2 regions of the Caballeronia sp. TF1N1 genome follow, and region 1 is predicted to be linked to the other one. Evidence: predicted binding sites of a transcription regulator. Region 1 holds the regulator's gene; the other holds the start of a gene.
What was found. Region 1 encodes FliA, which starts transcription of late flagellar genes. Its sites were predicted from a motif close to CTAAAGTTTNNNNNNNNNNNGCCGNTA; they were not measured.
Positions count from the first base shown of each region.

Region 1 (7,994 bases):
TTCGGCAATCCGGCGATGGTCATCGGCGAAATGGGCAACGAGCGTTGACATGGCACGCGTTAAAACGGCCGCGCGGCTTGAACACATCGACGGTTATCTGTCGCAGCTCGGCTTTCGCGCCAGCCCCGAGCCGACGCTCGCCACGTTGCGAGCCTTGCAGGAACGCCACACCCGCCGCTTTCCGTTCGAAAACCTGTCGACGCTCTTGCGGGAGCCTACGTCCATCGACGTGGCATCGCTCGAACAAAAGATCGTGCTCGGCGGGCGAGGCGGTTACTGCTACGAGCTCAACCTGCTTTTTCTCGCATTGCTCAGGCAGTTGGGATTCGACGCGCGCGGCCTGACGGGACGCGTCGTCATGGGCGGCCCGGAAACCGCGTGGGCGCCGCGAACGCATATGTCGATTCTCGTGACGTTTGGACCGGGCGACGACTACATCTCGGATGTGGGCTTCGGCCGCATGGTGCCGACGACTCCGCTGCGGCTCGATACGGATGCCGAGCAAACGACATCGCTCGAACGTTTCAGGCTGCTGCAACGCGAGGCCGGTTACGTGCTTCAGGCGCGGATAAACGGCGTCTGGCGCGCGCTATACGTATTCGACTTGCAACGTCAGGAACAGATCGACTTCGAGATAGGCAACTGGTTCATCTCGACGCATCCGGCGTCACCGCTTGCGTCGCAATTGGTCGTTGCGCGCACGGACGAGGGAAGACGCAAGAGTCTCGTCGATGGCAACTACGGCGTCCATCATCTCGATGCGGTCGCCGAGCGCCGTCAGATTTCCTGCACCGACGAACTGCTGGCCGTGCTGCAAGACGAGTTCGGCATCCGCCTGCCCGGCGGCGACTTGACGAACTTGCTGGGTCGACTCATCAAGCGCGTTTGATGCGGTGGCTTACCGGCCATCGAATCACGCGCTCGTCGTCCCCCACCCAAACGCCATTCCCGCCAACCATCTCCGATACGCCACCGACATCCGGTCGCACTTCTGATGCAACTCCGCATCGAGCGCGAGCGGCAGCAGCTTCGGCCATTGCGACTCCACGATCGGCGTGTCCTGCAGCAGAATCTCCATATTGAAGTCGTACAGCTCCTCGTCGCTGTGCGAAGTCTCGTCTTCGTGAATGGAAACGAGCCACGCGCGGGTCTCGGTCTGCGTCACGGGCGACGCCACCAGCATGATATGCAGTGCGCCCATTGCCCCCGACGCCATCTTCGTGAGACTCGCAACCAGCGGCCGCTTCACGCGATAAACGTAATCCATCATCGCGCCGCCCTGCCCCGGCAAACCCGCCGGCTGCCAGAAACGGCACTGGCGCGCTTCGAGTCCGTCGGCGCTTTCCACGACTTCATAGTCCGGCACTTCGGTATGCGCATCCTCGCCGAGAATGCCCACGTGCACGAACGAAAAGTGCGCCATGTCCAGGAAGTTTTCGACGACACGCGGCGCGGATGACTTCACCGTCTGCGGCGCAAGGTTGATGCGCCGTCCGCCCGGAATGGCGGCTTCGGGAAAGAAATCGAGCGCGTGCGCGGGCTCGCCGAAGCACATCCACACGACGCCGTATTTCTCCTCGGCGACGAACGCGGTGGCGCACGCGCGTTTCGAAGGCCGAAGCGACGGATTCGACGGAATCAGCACGCACTGACCAAGCGTGTCGTAGCGCCAGCCGTGATACGGACACGCGAGCTGATCGTTCGTCACCGTGCCCAGCGACAGTTGCGCGCCGCGATGCGGACAGTAGTCACGCCAGACATGCGCCACGCCTTCGGCATCGCGCCAGACGACGATGCGCTCATCCGCGACGATGAACGCTCGCGTCGAACCCGCCGGCACGTCATCGCCATTACAGACCGCCAGCCATTCGCCAGCGAGAGAAAAGTCGTCGCTCATAGCACTGAAGCATCCGCAGAAAACGCCGTTAATCATCTGTCCGAGATGCGTTCTTACACGATTCACAGCAGCTTGGCAAAACGTTGCAAAATACCAGTCGTCGAAGACGAACATCGCGACGGGGCCGCAATAAGACAGAAGCGCGACAGCAAAGACACGCGCAAAAGACCATAACAGCAAGAAATCACCACCAGGGGTTCGGTATGGAGCAGGCGCATCAACCGGCACGCCGGGCCTATGCCTTCGCATGGTCCGGCAACCGGAATCCCGAACGCGAGCAAGCCATGCTGCGTATCGGGATGGGAGCGGCAGTTCTGCTGGCTTATGCGGTGTATGCGTGGCGGCACCCTTCGGCCAACGCGTCGCTGATCACGCGGTTGATCGCGCTCTACGTGTCCTACGGTGCAATCACACTATTGCTCGTCAGCCGGATGATGGCGCTGTCCAACGTCCGGCTCGTCATCACCACTATCCTCGATCAGGCGTTGCTCGGCGCCATGCTCTTTCTCTGCGGCACGCTCGCCTTGCCGCTGCTGTGGGTGGTGTTCTGGTTTCTGATCGGCTCGGGATGCCGCTACGGCAAGCGCACGCTCGCCATTTCGTGCGCGATGGCGCTCGTCGCGATCGTCGCGCTGGCGTTGTGGCAACCGTGGTGGGTGGCAAACCGCGCCGCCGCGCTCGGGCTCGCGCTGAGCGTGCTGGGCGCGTCGGTGTATCTGAGCGTGCTGGTCGACAGGCTTGGCAGCGCGAATCGCGTGCTGGCGCGGCAGGCATCGACGGACCCGCTCACGGGCCTCTATAACCGTTACGCGCTCGAACAAACCGTGAATCGCGCGATGTCCGCGCCCGAAGCCGCCGACGCGAATACCAGCGCACTGCTACTGATCGATCTCGACGGCTTCAAGGGCGTGAACGATACCTACGGTCACGCGGTCGGCGACGTGCTGTTGCAGTCGTTCGCGCAATTGCTTGCACGGCGCATGCGCAAGACCGACACCATCGCGCGGCTGGGCGGCGACGAGTTCGTCGTGCTCGCGCGCAACATGCGCGATCGCAGCGCGGTGCTCACGCTCACCGATGGCATCCATTCGGCGCTCGCCGACCTCACGCTGGTGCAGGAGCGGCCAGTGAGCGTATCGGCGAGTATCGGCGCCTGCTTGCTGTCGAGCGCGGCAGAAGCGCATGACGCCGATATCACCGCCGTGCTGAGAGCCGCCGATCGCGCGATGTATCGCGCAAAGAGTCTCGGCGAAGGCAAGACGGTGTTCGCCGAGGCGCGCGACTTCGAGATGCATTGAGCCCATCCGCGCGCATTCGAGCGCCTTTGCAAAGGCAAAAGCAAAAAGCGCGCGGCCCCGGTTCGGGGCTTCGCGCGCCTCTACAACTCGGAACTCAAGCCTCGACGCTAGTCCACGACTGTTCCCGCAGCTTCGCACGCAAACGCGCCACGGCCTGGCTATGCAACTGGCACACGCGCGACTCGCTCACTTCCATCACCGCGCCGATTTCGCGCAGGTTGAGGCCCTTCTCGTAGTACAAGCTCATGAGCAGCTTCTCGCGCTCCGGCAACTTGTCGATGGCTTCGATCAGCGCGCCGCGCAGACTGTCGTCCAGAAGCGCCGACAGCGGGTCCGAACGATCGACGCAGTAACGGTCGAGGAACGGCTCGTCGTCCGCCGAGCGGTCGAAGTCTTCGTAATAGATCAACTGGCTGCCGTGCAAGTCCTGCAGCATCGACTGATACTCGTCGAGCGGCATCTTCATGTGCTCGGCGACTTCGGTCTCGCTGGCCGAACGGCCAAGGTTCTGTTCCACCTTGTGTACCGCCGACTCCACTTCGCGCGATGTCTTGCGCATGCTGCGTGGCAACCAGTCGTTGGCGCGCAACTCGTCGAGCATGGCGCCGCGAATACGCTGACTTGCGTAGGTTTCGAACTGGGCGCCCTGATCTTCCTTGTAGCGGCTAGCCGCATCGAGGAGGCCAATCATGCCGGCCTGGATCAGATCGTCGAGATCGACGCTCGCCGGCATTTTGGCGACGAGCTGGAGTCCGAGGCGGCGAACGAGCGGCGCATATTTCGTAAGCACGTCGGACTGCGAGAGTTTGCCTTGGGCGTTATACATCCTGTTCACCTTTCAATATCACATCGACGCCGTGCTGCTCATTGCATGATCGGAAAACGCCGCCGCTCGGTGCGCCGCTTTCCGTCCGCTTTCACCAGACTCGCCAACCGGAATGTGCGCGTCGTACTGGCTCGCTTCGTCGCCGCGCGAAAACGGCGCGGGACGCATCGGCCAGTGCAGCAGCTCGGCTGCGATGTAGCGGTAGTCGCGCGCCGCGGCCGTAGCCGGAAACGCTTCCACCGCACACCGAGAGAGCTCCCTCGCCCGAGCGACGCGCGCATCCTCGGACACATACCCTGCCTGCACGAGCGAAACGGCCAGATAACGGCTCGCGACACCCGAGAGGTTGTCGAACGCGACCGCTGCATCGGCTGCGTCCTGCACGTGATTCATCAGCACGCGGAACTGGCCGATCGCGTGGGCGTAGTGCAAGCGCTTCATGCACGCATACGCCTCGGTGATCGCCGACGCGGCTACCCGCGTCACTATCAGAAAGTCATGCGCCTGCGCCGCGAGCGACGAGAGCGCGCCATTACGATCGAGTTGCGCATCGATCAGCACGATATCCGCGGGGCCGTCGAGCAGCGCGCGTGCTTGCGCCGCATCGTGGCTGATACGTTCATCGCGCGGTGCGGCGATCAGCGAAAAACCCATCGGCGTGCGCACCGCGACATCCTGCAGTTCGCGACGGCCGGACATCACCGCCGAGAGCGCGCCCGCGCCATCCACACCCGCCATGCGGCTGACCGAGCCCGCGTTATGCCGCTCGTCGATGACGAGCACATCCTTGCCATGCACGGACAACGCCGCGCCGAGGTTCACTACCGCCGACGTGCAACCGATGCCCGCCGGTCCGCCCACTACAGCCACCACGCGAGAACTGGCGCGCGTCAGCAGCCTTCTCAGGCCTTCAGCCTGATCGAGCACGAACTTATCCAAAATGGACTCCATGCAGTTCGGTCGTGGCGCGTGCGGACAGTGCGGACAGAAGCGCCGGCACATCGTCGTCTTGCGGCACGAAAGGCGAGCCATCGCGCGGAATGCAGAACGCGCTCTTGATGAGGAAACGCTTGGTTGCGACGTACAAGTTCTCCGGCACCTTCTGACCGGTCGATACGTAATGCACCGGCAGCTTGTAGCGGATGACCGTATCGAGCACGCTGCCGAGGTTGGTCGCCTCGTCGAGCTTGGTCAGAATGCAGCCCGCGAGCGGCGGCTGGTCCGGCGCACTCTTGTAGGCCTGCACGACTTCGTTGAGCGTGTCGCCGTGGCTCGTGGCGTTCAGCAGCAACAAGCGTTGCACCGGCTGACCCGTGCCGCACAGCATCGCGATCTGGTCGGAGACCGTGCGATCGCGCTGGCTCATGCCGATCGTGTCGATCAGCACGATATGTTTGTTGCGCAGTTCGGAGAGCGCGAGTTGCAGGTCAGCGCCGTCCTTTACCGCGTGCACCGACACGCCGAGAATCTTGCCGAAGATGCGCAGTTGTTCATGCGCGCCGATCCGGTAGCTGTCCGTCGTCAGGAGCGCGACCTTGCTGGCGCCGAAGCGCATCACGCAGCGCGCCGCGAGCTTTGCCGTGGTCGTCGTCTTGCCGACGCCCGTCGGGCCCATCAGCGCGAACACGCCGCCGCGTTCCATCAACGCGTCTTCGCTCGGCATCACCGGCAGATTCGATTCGAGAACTTGCTGCACCCATTCGAGCGCGTTTTCCACGTTCTCCATCGACGGCATGTTGTCGATCACCATGCGCACGAGTTGCGCGGAGAAACCGGCGGCGAAGAGGCGCTTGGTCAAGGCCGAGTTGGTCGGGTTGCGGCGCTGGCGGTCGCCCCACAGCAAACCCGAGAAGTGCTCTTCCATCATCTCGCGCATCGACGAGAGTTCGTTCATCACCGTTTCGTTGACGACTTGCTCCATGCGCGTGCGGATGGCTTCGGTCACGACGGCTGCGGCATTAGCCGGCAAGCCTTCGAAATTGCCCGATGCGGCCGGCGCTTCGTCGGCGGGTTGCGGTGCTGCGTTGATCTTCTGTGCGGCGCGGCGTGCGGCGACTTGCGCGGCTTCACGCGCCCAGTCGGGCGTTTCGATCTTTGCGTGCGCTTGCGCGGCGGGTGCGGCAGGCGCGGCGGCAACCGGTTGCGCGGCGGCTTGTGCACGCGGCGCTTGCTGGCGCGGTGCGTCGGCTGCCTTGACCGATACCGGCACGCCCATGCCGCGTGCAATTGCGGCGGACGGCGTCAGCGGCCGGTTCGACGGCACCGAAGCCTGTTGCGCGATACGGCGCGCATGTTCGATCAACCACGGATTGGAATCGGCCATCGTGCGCGGTGCTTCCATGCGCTCTTCGTCGGCTTGCTCGTCGAAATCGTCGGCGTCGGCGGTGTTGCCGAAGACGGAGGAGAAAACATCGCCGCTGGCGTAGGGGTTCATCGGAGAGCTGGGAGCGGCGGCCTGCTGCTTCATCGCGGCGGCTGCGGCTTGTGCAAGCGCGGCGCGCGGCGTGGCGCTGGCGAACGGCGCGGCGGCGGCTTGTTCGCGTGCGGCCTTCGCGGGCGAGATCGAAGCGAGATCGCTATCCGCGACACCGACGATTTCCACCGATCCATCGTCGAGCGTGCGGTTGGACAACACCACGGCATCGGGTCCGAGCGCTTCACGGACCTGGCGCAGAGCGTCACGACTGTTCGCGCCGATGAATTTACGAATGTTCAAACTGGCCCCCGATGAGGATAAATGCAGCGATATTTGCGAGGCGAGCACCCTTTGGTTATTTCCGTGCCCGCTTTTCAGTGAAGCCATTATTGCGAAGATCACTTCGGGCCTATCGCTGGATAAAGGGTGTGAAAGAGGGGTATTTCGACTGATGGAAACAACCCGGCCGTGCGGATTGCGTCGCGCGTCATGCGGGAAAAAATGCCGGTCTGGCACGATCGACGCGACGGGACGAGAGATGTCGCTTGGCGGTTTGTCCGGCTGTGAGGCGCGCGGCGGCAGGCGCGTTGCGCGCCAAGGCGGCCGGACTGCATCAGCCAGAGTCCCATCCAGCGGCGTAAGCTACGGTCTGCGGCTCGAAACCCGGGCTCACCGATGCTCACTGACAAAGGAGACTTGTTCGCATGGCATCCGCTTCTCATGGCCAGACCACCGGCGCGCGTCTGGTTGTCGATGCGCTCGTTCATCACGGTGTCGAACGCGTGTTCTGCGTGCCGGGCGAGAGCTTTCTCGCCGTCCTGGATTCGCTGCACGACGAAACCAGCCAGATACAGACGATCGTCTGCCGCCACGAAGCCGGCGCGGCGAACATGGCCGAGGCGGTCGGCAAGCTGACGGGGCGTCCGGGCGTGGCTATCGTCACGCGCGGGCCGGGCGCGACGCACGCGTCCATCGGCGTGCACACCGCTTTCCAGGACTCGACGCCGATGATCCTGCTGATCGGCCAATGCGCGCGGGATCACATGGATCGCGAGGCGTTTCAGGAAATCGACTATCGGCGCATGTTCGGGCAAATGGCGAAGTGGGTCGCGCAAATCGACGATCCGCGCCGCGTGCCGGAGTATCTGAGCCACGCGTTCCATGTCGCGACGGCGGGACGTCCTGGCCCGGTCGTGCTGGCGTTACCCGAAGACATGCTGACCGAAGCGTGCGACGCGGCGCCGCCCGTGCCGCGCTATCAGCGCGTCGCGGCGGCGCCGTCGCAGGCGCAGATCGAGCGCGTGCGCGAACTGCTCGCCAACGCGAAGACACCGTTCGTGATCGCGGGCGGCAGCGGCTGGACCGCCGAGGCGACGCAGGACTTCGCGCGCTTCATCGAGCGCTGGCAGTTGCCGGCGGGATGCGCGTTCCGCTATCAGGACACGCTTCATAACGAGCATCCGAATTACGCGGGCGATGTCGGGCTCGGCATCAATCCGGCGCTGGGCGCGCGCGTGCGCGAAGCGGACGTGCTCTTCGTTCTCGGCCCGCGCATGG
Region 1 covers NZ_CP084626.1:2,851,708-2,859,701, forward strand. Annotated here, with positions in the region: gene LDZ28_RS13395 (acetyltransferase) at 1-48, shown strand, start outside; gene LDZ28_RS13400 (arylamine N-acetyltransferase) at 50-889, shown strand; gene LDZ28_RS13405 (aromatic ring-hydroxylating dioxygenase subunit alpha) at 914-1,897, opposite strand; gene LDZ28_RS13410 (diguanylate cyclase) at 2,101-3,195, shown strand; gene LDZ28_RS13415 (RNA polymerase sigma factor FliA) at 3,290-4,021, opposite strand; gene LDZ28_RS13420 (MinD/ParA family protein) at 4,040-4,960, opposite strand; gene flhF (flagellar biosynthesis protein FlhF) at 4,953-6,737, opposite strand; gene LDZ28_RS13430 (thiamine pyrophosphate-binding protein) at 7,142-7,994, shown strand, end outside.

Region 2 (7,994 bases), 260 kb from region 1:
GAGGCGCCCGTCTTTGAAGCATGATCAAACGTACTTAGGCAGTGATCAGTGCCTTTCTGCGTTCGCTCGTCAGGATCGGGTACACCACGCCTGCGACGATTGCACCGGCCAACGGCGCGATCCAGAACAGCCACAACTGGTCGAGTGCCCAGCCGCCGACGAACAATGCCGGGCCAGTCGAACGCGCCGGATTCACCGACGTGTTGGTGACGGGAATCGAGATCAAATGGATGAGCGTGAGGCACAGGCCGATGGCGATTGGCGCGAAGCCCTTCGGTGCGCGGTCGTCGGTGGCGCCGAGAATGACGAACAGGAAGAAGAACGTCATTACGCCTTCGCAAACCAGTGCCGCGAGCATCGAATAGTTGCCCGGCGAGTGCTCGCCGAAACCGTTCGCCGCGAAGCCGCTGGCAACCAGATTGAAGTCGGGATTGCCCGTGGCGATCAGCGACAAAACCCATGCGCCGAGCGTCGCGCCGATCACCTGAGCGATGATGTACGGACCGAGATCGCGTACCGGGAAGCGGCCCGCAACCGCGAGACCGATGCTGACCGCGGGGTTCAGATGGCAACCCGACACATGGCCGATGGCATAAGCCATGGTGAGCACGGTGAGACCGAACGCCAGCGAAACGCCAGCCAGGCCAATGCCGACATGAGGAAAGGCCGCGGCAAGCACGGCGCTTCCGCAACCGCCCAGCACAAGCCAGAAAGTACCGAAAATTTCAGCGCCGAGACGCTTCGACAATTGCATGATCCTGCCTTCGTGAAAAATATGAACAACCGTTGACAAAATGCAAGAAAGCTCAACTCCTCTTGCGCAGCGGAGTTTAAGCGCGATTCTTTGGCAAAACTGTCAAAAATGGTTGATTTGCAGTCAATTCACGCGATAACGGCAGAATCTTCGGAATATCCTTAGCGGGTTGAATTGGGCTCACACAATGAAAAACCGCCCGTTGTCGGGCGGTTGTTTTAAACGATACCTAAGGTCTAGCGCGTTGCATATCAGCCCACTGCGACCTGACGAAGCACCGGACGCTTGGCCGCCTGAAGCATGGCCGTGTAGCTATCGACGTAATTTTGCGCCATGGTCTTCGCGCTAAAACGGCGCTCGAACTGCGCGCGGATTTCCGTGCGCGATAGCTCATCTATCCGATGCAGCGCGCCCACTGCGCCTTGCACGTCTTCGCAGATAAAGCCGGTCACGCCATGATCGATCACTTCCGGCACTGAGCCGCGATTGAACGCGATCACCGGCGTGCCGCATGCCATCGCTTCGATCATCACGAGGCCAAAAGGCTCGTTCCAGTCGATCGGGAACAGCAGCGCCTTCGCGCCCGACAAGAATTCCGGCTTCTGCGCTTCATTGATCTCGCCGATGAACTCGACATGCGCCTGCGACAAGAGCGGCTCGATGGTCGACTTGAAATATTCCTGGTCGACCTTGTCCACTTTCGCAGCGATCTTCAGCGGCAAACCGCTTTGCGCCGCGATCTTGATGGCCAGATCGGCGCGCTTTTCCGGGCAGATACGGCCGAGGAACGCCAGGTATTCCGGCTTCTTGTGCGGCTGCGGCGTGAGCAAATCTTCAGGTAGACCGTGATAGACCGTGTTCAGCCAGTTCGCTTGCGGCAGCGGCGTGCGCTGATTGTCCGAGATCGAGATCACGTTCGCCTTCGTGAACGTGTTGAAGATCGGCTGGAGTTCAGGCAGGTCGAGACGGCCGTGCAGCGTCGTCACGAAAGGCGTGTCCATCTGCGTGAACAGCGGGAACGGCATGTAGTCGAGGTGGAAGTGCAGCACGTCGAATTCATGCGCGCGGCGGCGGACGGTTTCGAGCAGGAGCATGTGCGGCGCGAGCGCGTCGCGCACGGTCGGGTCGAGGCGCAGCGCGCGCGGCCAGGCCGCATCGAGAGTCGCCTTGGTTTGCGAATCGCCGCTGGCGAACAGAGTTACATCGTGGCCGAGGTCGACGAGTGCGTCGGTCAGATACGACACGACGCGCTCGGTGCCGCCGTAAAACTTCGGGGGAACTGCTTCGTGCAACGGTGCAATTTGTGCGATTCGCATAACGTGACTCTCCTGTTATTTAAGGCATTGCAGTCACGCTCCGGTCGAGCGCTCGACGCATGCCGTTCGGGCGGGCCGCGTTCGTGTAGAAGACGCCGCCCGAGACTGGCCCGGACAAGAAACTGTTCAACCGGGTTATCCCTTACTGCTCATTATCGGGATCGAGCGCGGCATTACACTTCATTTTTCAAACGCTTAACCTTGTTACAGCGCGAAACAACGGCTGTTACGAAGTCAAAAAGCGCATCGATATCAATGACGTAGACGAATTCGACGCACGCAGGGCATTGCCGCGAGGCATTGAAGTAGCACGAATCGGGCCTAAGGCATATGGGCCGGTTCTGCGCATGGCACGGAGCGAATCGTGCTCGGGGCATTTCAAGTCAGATGAGAAGCAGCCGATAGTTGAGTTTTGTGCTCCCGATTCGCTCAGACAGCCGTTCAACTATTTCGCGTAGGAATTTTTCTTACACGACGTCGCGGGCTTTTCCGTCCGTAAATCGGTCGATTTATCCGATTGGCGCGCGCTCGAAGCCTCATCGACAATCGAATCCACACCATGAGCGGGGCCGAATCGCCGCAATCCGGAGCGATCCGAGCAAACGTTTCCCGCACGGCCTGACGAGCCGGGTACCGATTCGGGGAAAAGATGACGGCCAGCACAACCACCACGCTCACGGAGATTCGCGAGCTTAATCTCGCGTACTTGCTTCTGGCGCAGCAGCTATTGCTTGCGGACCGCGCTTCGGCCATGGCTCGGCTGGCGCTTTCGGACGACGTGGCGCAGTTACTGGCTTCGCTTTCGCCCGCGCAGGCGGTGAGGGTGGCGTCGTCGAGCCATTTGCTGTGCCGCTTTCGCTTCGACGATCACGCCATCCTTTCTTCCCTCGACGAAAAGGACAAAAGCGCCGCGCCGGACGCGACCCTCCTCGCGGATGCATTGGCGATAGAAGCCGGCTCATCTGCGCGTTGATTCGAGCTGATCACGGCGGCGTTTGCGTTCCACGCTCACAGCGCTGACCGAACGCAACGGCGCGCAGCCGGCATGAACCGATCAGACGAGCGGCCGCCGTGCCAACACCTCGTAAGTTGGTCGGCATACGTCTGCGGCCCATGACAGGCGACCCATGCAGTGAGCCGCCTCGCTGCCAGATCGACGCACGTCTCGCGGTCAACTCGCCTTCTACCACGAACAACTGGCTTATCGCGAAGAGCTATACGCCGCCGTTGCGCGCACGAAAAGGCACTCGCACCGTAGCTTCCCCGCGCGCCATGCGCCATTGCGCCGCATGTCGTCAGAGCCCCATCCCACGCGGGTTCTAGCGTTTGCCTCACCTCCCGGTCATGCACCAAAGTTTTCCCTTGCCGTGCCGTAAACCCACATAACGGCGGTCATCCCGCAACTACCTTGAGGACTCGACTGTGCTGATTTTCGTTGGAACGCTCGTGACATTGCTGTCCGTATTCGGCGGTTACGCGCTCGAAGGCGGCCACCTTGGCGCGCTCGTGCAACCGGTCGAAATCTTGATGATCGCGGGCGCGGGTGTCGGCGCATTCATCCTCGGTAACGGCATCAAGACGATCAAGTCGACGCTGCGCGTCATTCCCACGCTGTTCAAGGGCTCCAAGTACAACAAGGATGTGTACATGGAACTGATGGGTCTGCTCTACGTCCTGCTCGCCAAGGCGCGCAAAGAAGGCACGCTCACCCTCGAAAGCGATATCGACGATCCCCATAAAAGCCCGATCTTCGGTCAGTACCCGAAGATTCTCGCGGACGAGCACATCGTCGAATTCCTGACGGATTATCTGCGGCTGATGGTCGGCGGCAACATGAACGCGTTCGAGATCGAAAGCCTCATGGACGAGGAAATCGAGACGCATCACGCCGAAGGCGAAGCGCCCGCACAAGCGCTGCACAAAGTGGGCGACGCCATGCCCGCGTTCGGTATCGTCGCGGCCGTCATGGGCGTCGTGCACACGATGGCTTCCGCCGATCAGCCGCCCGCGATTCTCGGCGAGATGATCGCGCAGGCGCTCGTCGGCACCTTCCTCGGCATTCTGCTTTCGTATGGCTTCATCGGCCCGCTCGCGGGCGTGGCGGAGCAGCGCGTGGCCGAGCAGACCAAGATGTTTCAGTGCATCAAGGTGACGATCCTTGCGAGTCTGAACGGCTATGCGCCCGCCATCTCGGTGGAGTTCGGCCGCAAGGTGCTGTTCTCGACCGAGCGCCCGTCGTTCTCCGAACTGGAAGAACACGTGCGCCGCGTCCGCGCGAAGTGAAGCGAGGAACGACGCCATGAGCTCACCCGACAAAGACCGGCCAATTTTCATCAAGCGTATCGTCGCGGGCCGCAAGGGACATCACGGCGGCGCGTGGAAGCTCGCCTACGCGGACTTCATGACCGCGATGATGGCGTTCTTCCTGCTCATGTGGCTTCTGAGTTCGACTTCGCCGGTGCAACGACGCGGTATCGCCGAATACTTCAACACGCCGCTCAAGGCCGCGATGGTCGGCGGCAAGACCGTCGGCATGGACTCCAGCATCATCATGGGCGGCGGGCGCGATCTGTCGAGCCCCGAGCCCGGCACGGTGCGCACCACCGAAGGCAATACGCCGTTCGCGGTGCGTTCGTCGGCAAGACCCGATGAAGCCGCGTTGAGACAAGCCGAAGGCGAGATCGAACGCCGCGAGCAAGAGCGCCTGCACGACCTCCAGGTGAAGCTCATGTCGGCCGTCGAGGCCAACCCGACCTTGCGCCAGTTCAGGCAGCAGATACGCATCGATTCGACCCAGCAGGGCTTGCGCATCGAGATTGTCGATACCCAGAAGCGGCCCATGTTCGCGCTCTCCAGCGACTCAGTGCAGCCGTACATGCGCGACATTTTGCGCGAGATAGGCAAGACGCTGAACGACGTGCCCAATCGAATAGTCGTGCAAGGACATACGGATGCCGTGAAGTACGCCGGCGGCGACAAGGGCTACAGCAACTGGGAACTGTCGGCGGACCGCGCGAACGCGTCGCGGCGCGAGCTGATCTACGGCGGCATGGACGAAGCGAAGGTGCTGCGCGTGCTCGGGCTTGCATCGACGCAGAACCTGAATCGCAAGGACGCGATGGACCCGGAAAACCGGCGCATCAGCATCATCGTGCTCAACCGGCGCGCGGAGAGCGCCATGTTGCGCGACGACGGCGCGCCGCCCGCGACATTCGACAACGCGGCGGGCGCGGCTCCCGTGCTGGACAAACTCGCGCCCGTATTCCAAGCGCGACCGCAATAAAAGCGAAATCCGCGCGAAAGACTCTCAAGACTCCACACGTTTTAGCCGTCAACCCGGCAAGACCGCAAGAGACACACATGATCAAGAACATTCTGGCAATCGACGATTCCGCCGCCATGCGGCAGATTCTCTCCGCCACGCTGACGACGGCGGGCTACGAAGTGACCGTCGCGTCGGACGGCAACGAAGGGCTCGAATGGGCGCTCGCCGAGCGTTTCGATCTCGTCCTGACGGACCAGCACATGCCCGGCAAGAGCGGGCTCGATTTGATCGCGGAGTTGCGGGTGAATCACGCCTACCAGGCAACGCCGGTGCTCGTGCTGACGACCGAGGACAGCGAAGCGTTCAAGGACGCGGCGCGCGCGGCGGGAGCGACCGGCTGGATTCAGAAGCCGCTCGATCCCGAGCTCTTGACCGAGTTGGTGGCGGCACTGTCGGAACCCGAAGAGCAGCACTGAGCAAGACGAAGCAAACCTCGACCGAATAACGCGACTGAACAGCATTTCTGCGGTGACTCAAGCATGACACTCGACATTACCCAGTTCTATCAGACCTTCTTCGACGAAGCAGACGAACTGCTCGCGCAGATGGAGCAGCTGCTGCTCGTTCTGGACATTGCGAATCCCGATCCGGAAGACCTCGCGGCGATCTTTCGCGCGGCGCATTCGATCAAGGGCGGCGCGGCGACCTTCGGCTTCACGGCGCTCACGGAAACGACGCACATCCTCGAATCGCTTCTGGACCGCGCGCGCAACAACGAACTCGTTCTGCGCCGCGACATGATCGATACCTTCCTCGCGACGAAGGACGTGCTCTCGGACCAGCTCGCCGCGTATCGCGCGAGCGCCGAGCCGGATGCGGCCGCGGCGGCCGCGATCTGCGCGAAGCTCGAGCGTCTGAAGCACGAAGACCCGGAAGCGCCGGCGGCACCGGTGATAGAAGAAGCCGCCGCCGTCATCGAGAAGGCGCAACAACACGAACCCGCCTACGAAGGCCCGAACGCTCCGCCCGCGCATGTCATCGCGCAGGCTGCGGAAGCGATCGAGGACGACGGCACGTGGGACGGCGCGTTCGAAGTCACGGACGGCGCACCGATTGCAGGAACCGCTGCGGCAGCATCGGCAGCGGAAGCAGGACCCCACCTGAAAATTACGCTACGGGGGGTGGGCGAGAAGGACCTGGCGACTTTGACCGAGGAGCTGGGTAACCTGGGAAGTATCGTCGGAGAAAAGAAGACTGACGCCGAACTCGTGCTTTGGCTCGAGTCGGACGTGAGCGCCGACGACATCGTGGCCGTGTGCTGCTTCGTGATCGATGAATCGCAGATCGGAATCGGCCGTGGCAATGCGGCGGATCAGTCGGCGCAGTCGCCGGCCGCATCCGTCGAAGTACCGCCGGCAACGGCGGCGCATCACGCGCTACAGCAACAGCCGGACGCATCGCAGGCGCTCGACGCGTCTGCATCCACGGCGCAACAAAAACAACAAGCGGCGACGGCGGCGGTCCCGGAGACTGCCGCCCAACCGTCACAGAAACCGGCCAACGCCAATACGCACGATGCCGATAAAAAGGCGCGTCCGGCAGCGGCCGCATCGGCGGAAGGCAGCTCGATTCGCGTCGGCGTGGAGAAGGTCGATCAGCTCATCAACCTGGTGGGCGAACTGGTCATCACGCAGGCGATGCTCGCGGAAACGACGAGCACGTTCGATCCCGCATTGCACGACCGTCTTTTCAACGGCATGGCGCAGCTCGAACGCAACGCGCGCGATCTGCAAGAAGCCGTCATGTCCATCCGCATGATGCCGATGGATTACGTATTCAGCCGCTTCCCCCGGCTCGTGCGCGATATCGCGGGCAAGCTCGGCAAGGACGTGGAACTCGTCACGTTCGGTCAGGCGACCGAACTGGACAAGAGCCTGATCGAACGCATCATCGATCCGCTCACGCACCTCGTGCGCAACTCGCTCGACCACGGCATCGAAACCGTGGAAGCGCGTCGCGCGGCGGGCAAGTCGACGACCGGCCAGCTCGTGTTGTCGGCGGCGCATCACGGCGGCAACATCGTGATCGAAGTCAGCGACGACGGCGCGGGCCTGCGCCGCGACAAGATTCTCGCGAAGGCGCAGAAGCAGGGCATGCAGGTTTCCGAGTCGATGAGCGACGAGGAAGTGTGGCAGCTCATCTTCATGCCGGGCTTCTCGACCGCCGAACAGGTGACGGACATTTCCGGCCGCGGCGTGGGCATGGACGTGGTCAAGCGCAACATCCAGTCGATGGGCGGCCACGTCGAAATCAAGTCGCGTGAAGGCGCGGGCACGACCACCAAGATCGTGCTGCCGCTCACGCTCGCGATTCTCGACGGCATGTCGGTGAAGGTCGGCAGCGAAATCTTCATTCTGCCGCTCAACTTCGTGATGGAGTCGCTCCAGCCGGTGGCCGAAGACATCTACACGGTCGCCAACGGCGAGCGCGTGGTGCGCGTGCGCGGTGAGTATCTGCCGCTCGTGGCGCTGCATGCCGTGTTCGACGTGGAGAACGCGCGCACCGAGCCCACGCAAGGCATCGTCACCATCATGCAGACCGAAGGCCGGCGCTTCGCCATGCTGATCGACGAACTCGTCGGCCAGCAGCAAGTGGTCGT
Region 2 covers NZ_CP084626.1:118,135-126,128, forward strand. Annotated here, with positions in the region: gene aqpZ (aquaporin Z) at 35-754, opposite strand; gene LDZ28_RS00560 (glycosyltransferase family 4 protein) at 1,006-2,070, opposite strand; gene flhD (flagellar transcriptional regulator FlhD) at 2,720-3,043, shown strand; gene motA (flagellar motor stator protein MotA) at 3,493-4,353, shown strand; gene motB (flagellar motor protein MotB) at 4,370-5,353, shown strand; gene LDZ28_RS00580 (response regulator) at 5,431-5,811, shown strand; gene cheA (chemotaxis protein CheA) at 5,875-7,994, shown strand, end outside.
Region 2: the regulator FliA is predicted to act here: its motif matches at 3,420-3,446, upstream of motA (flagellar motor stator protein MotA).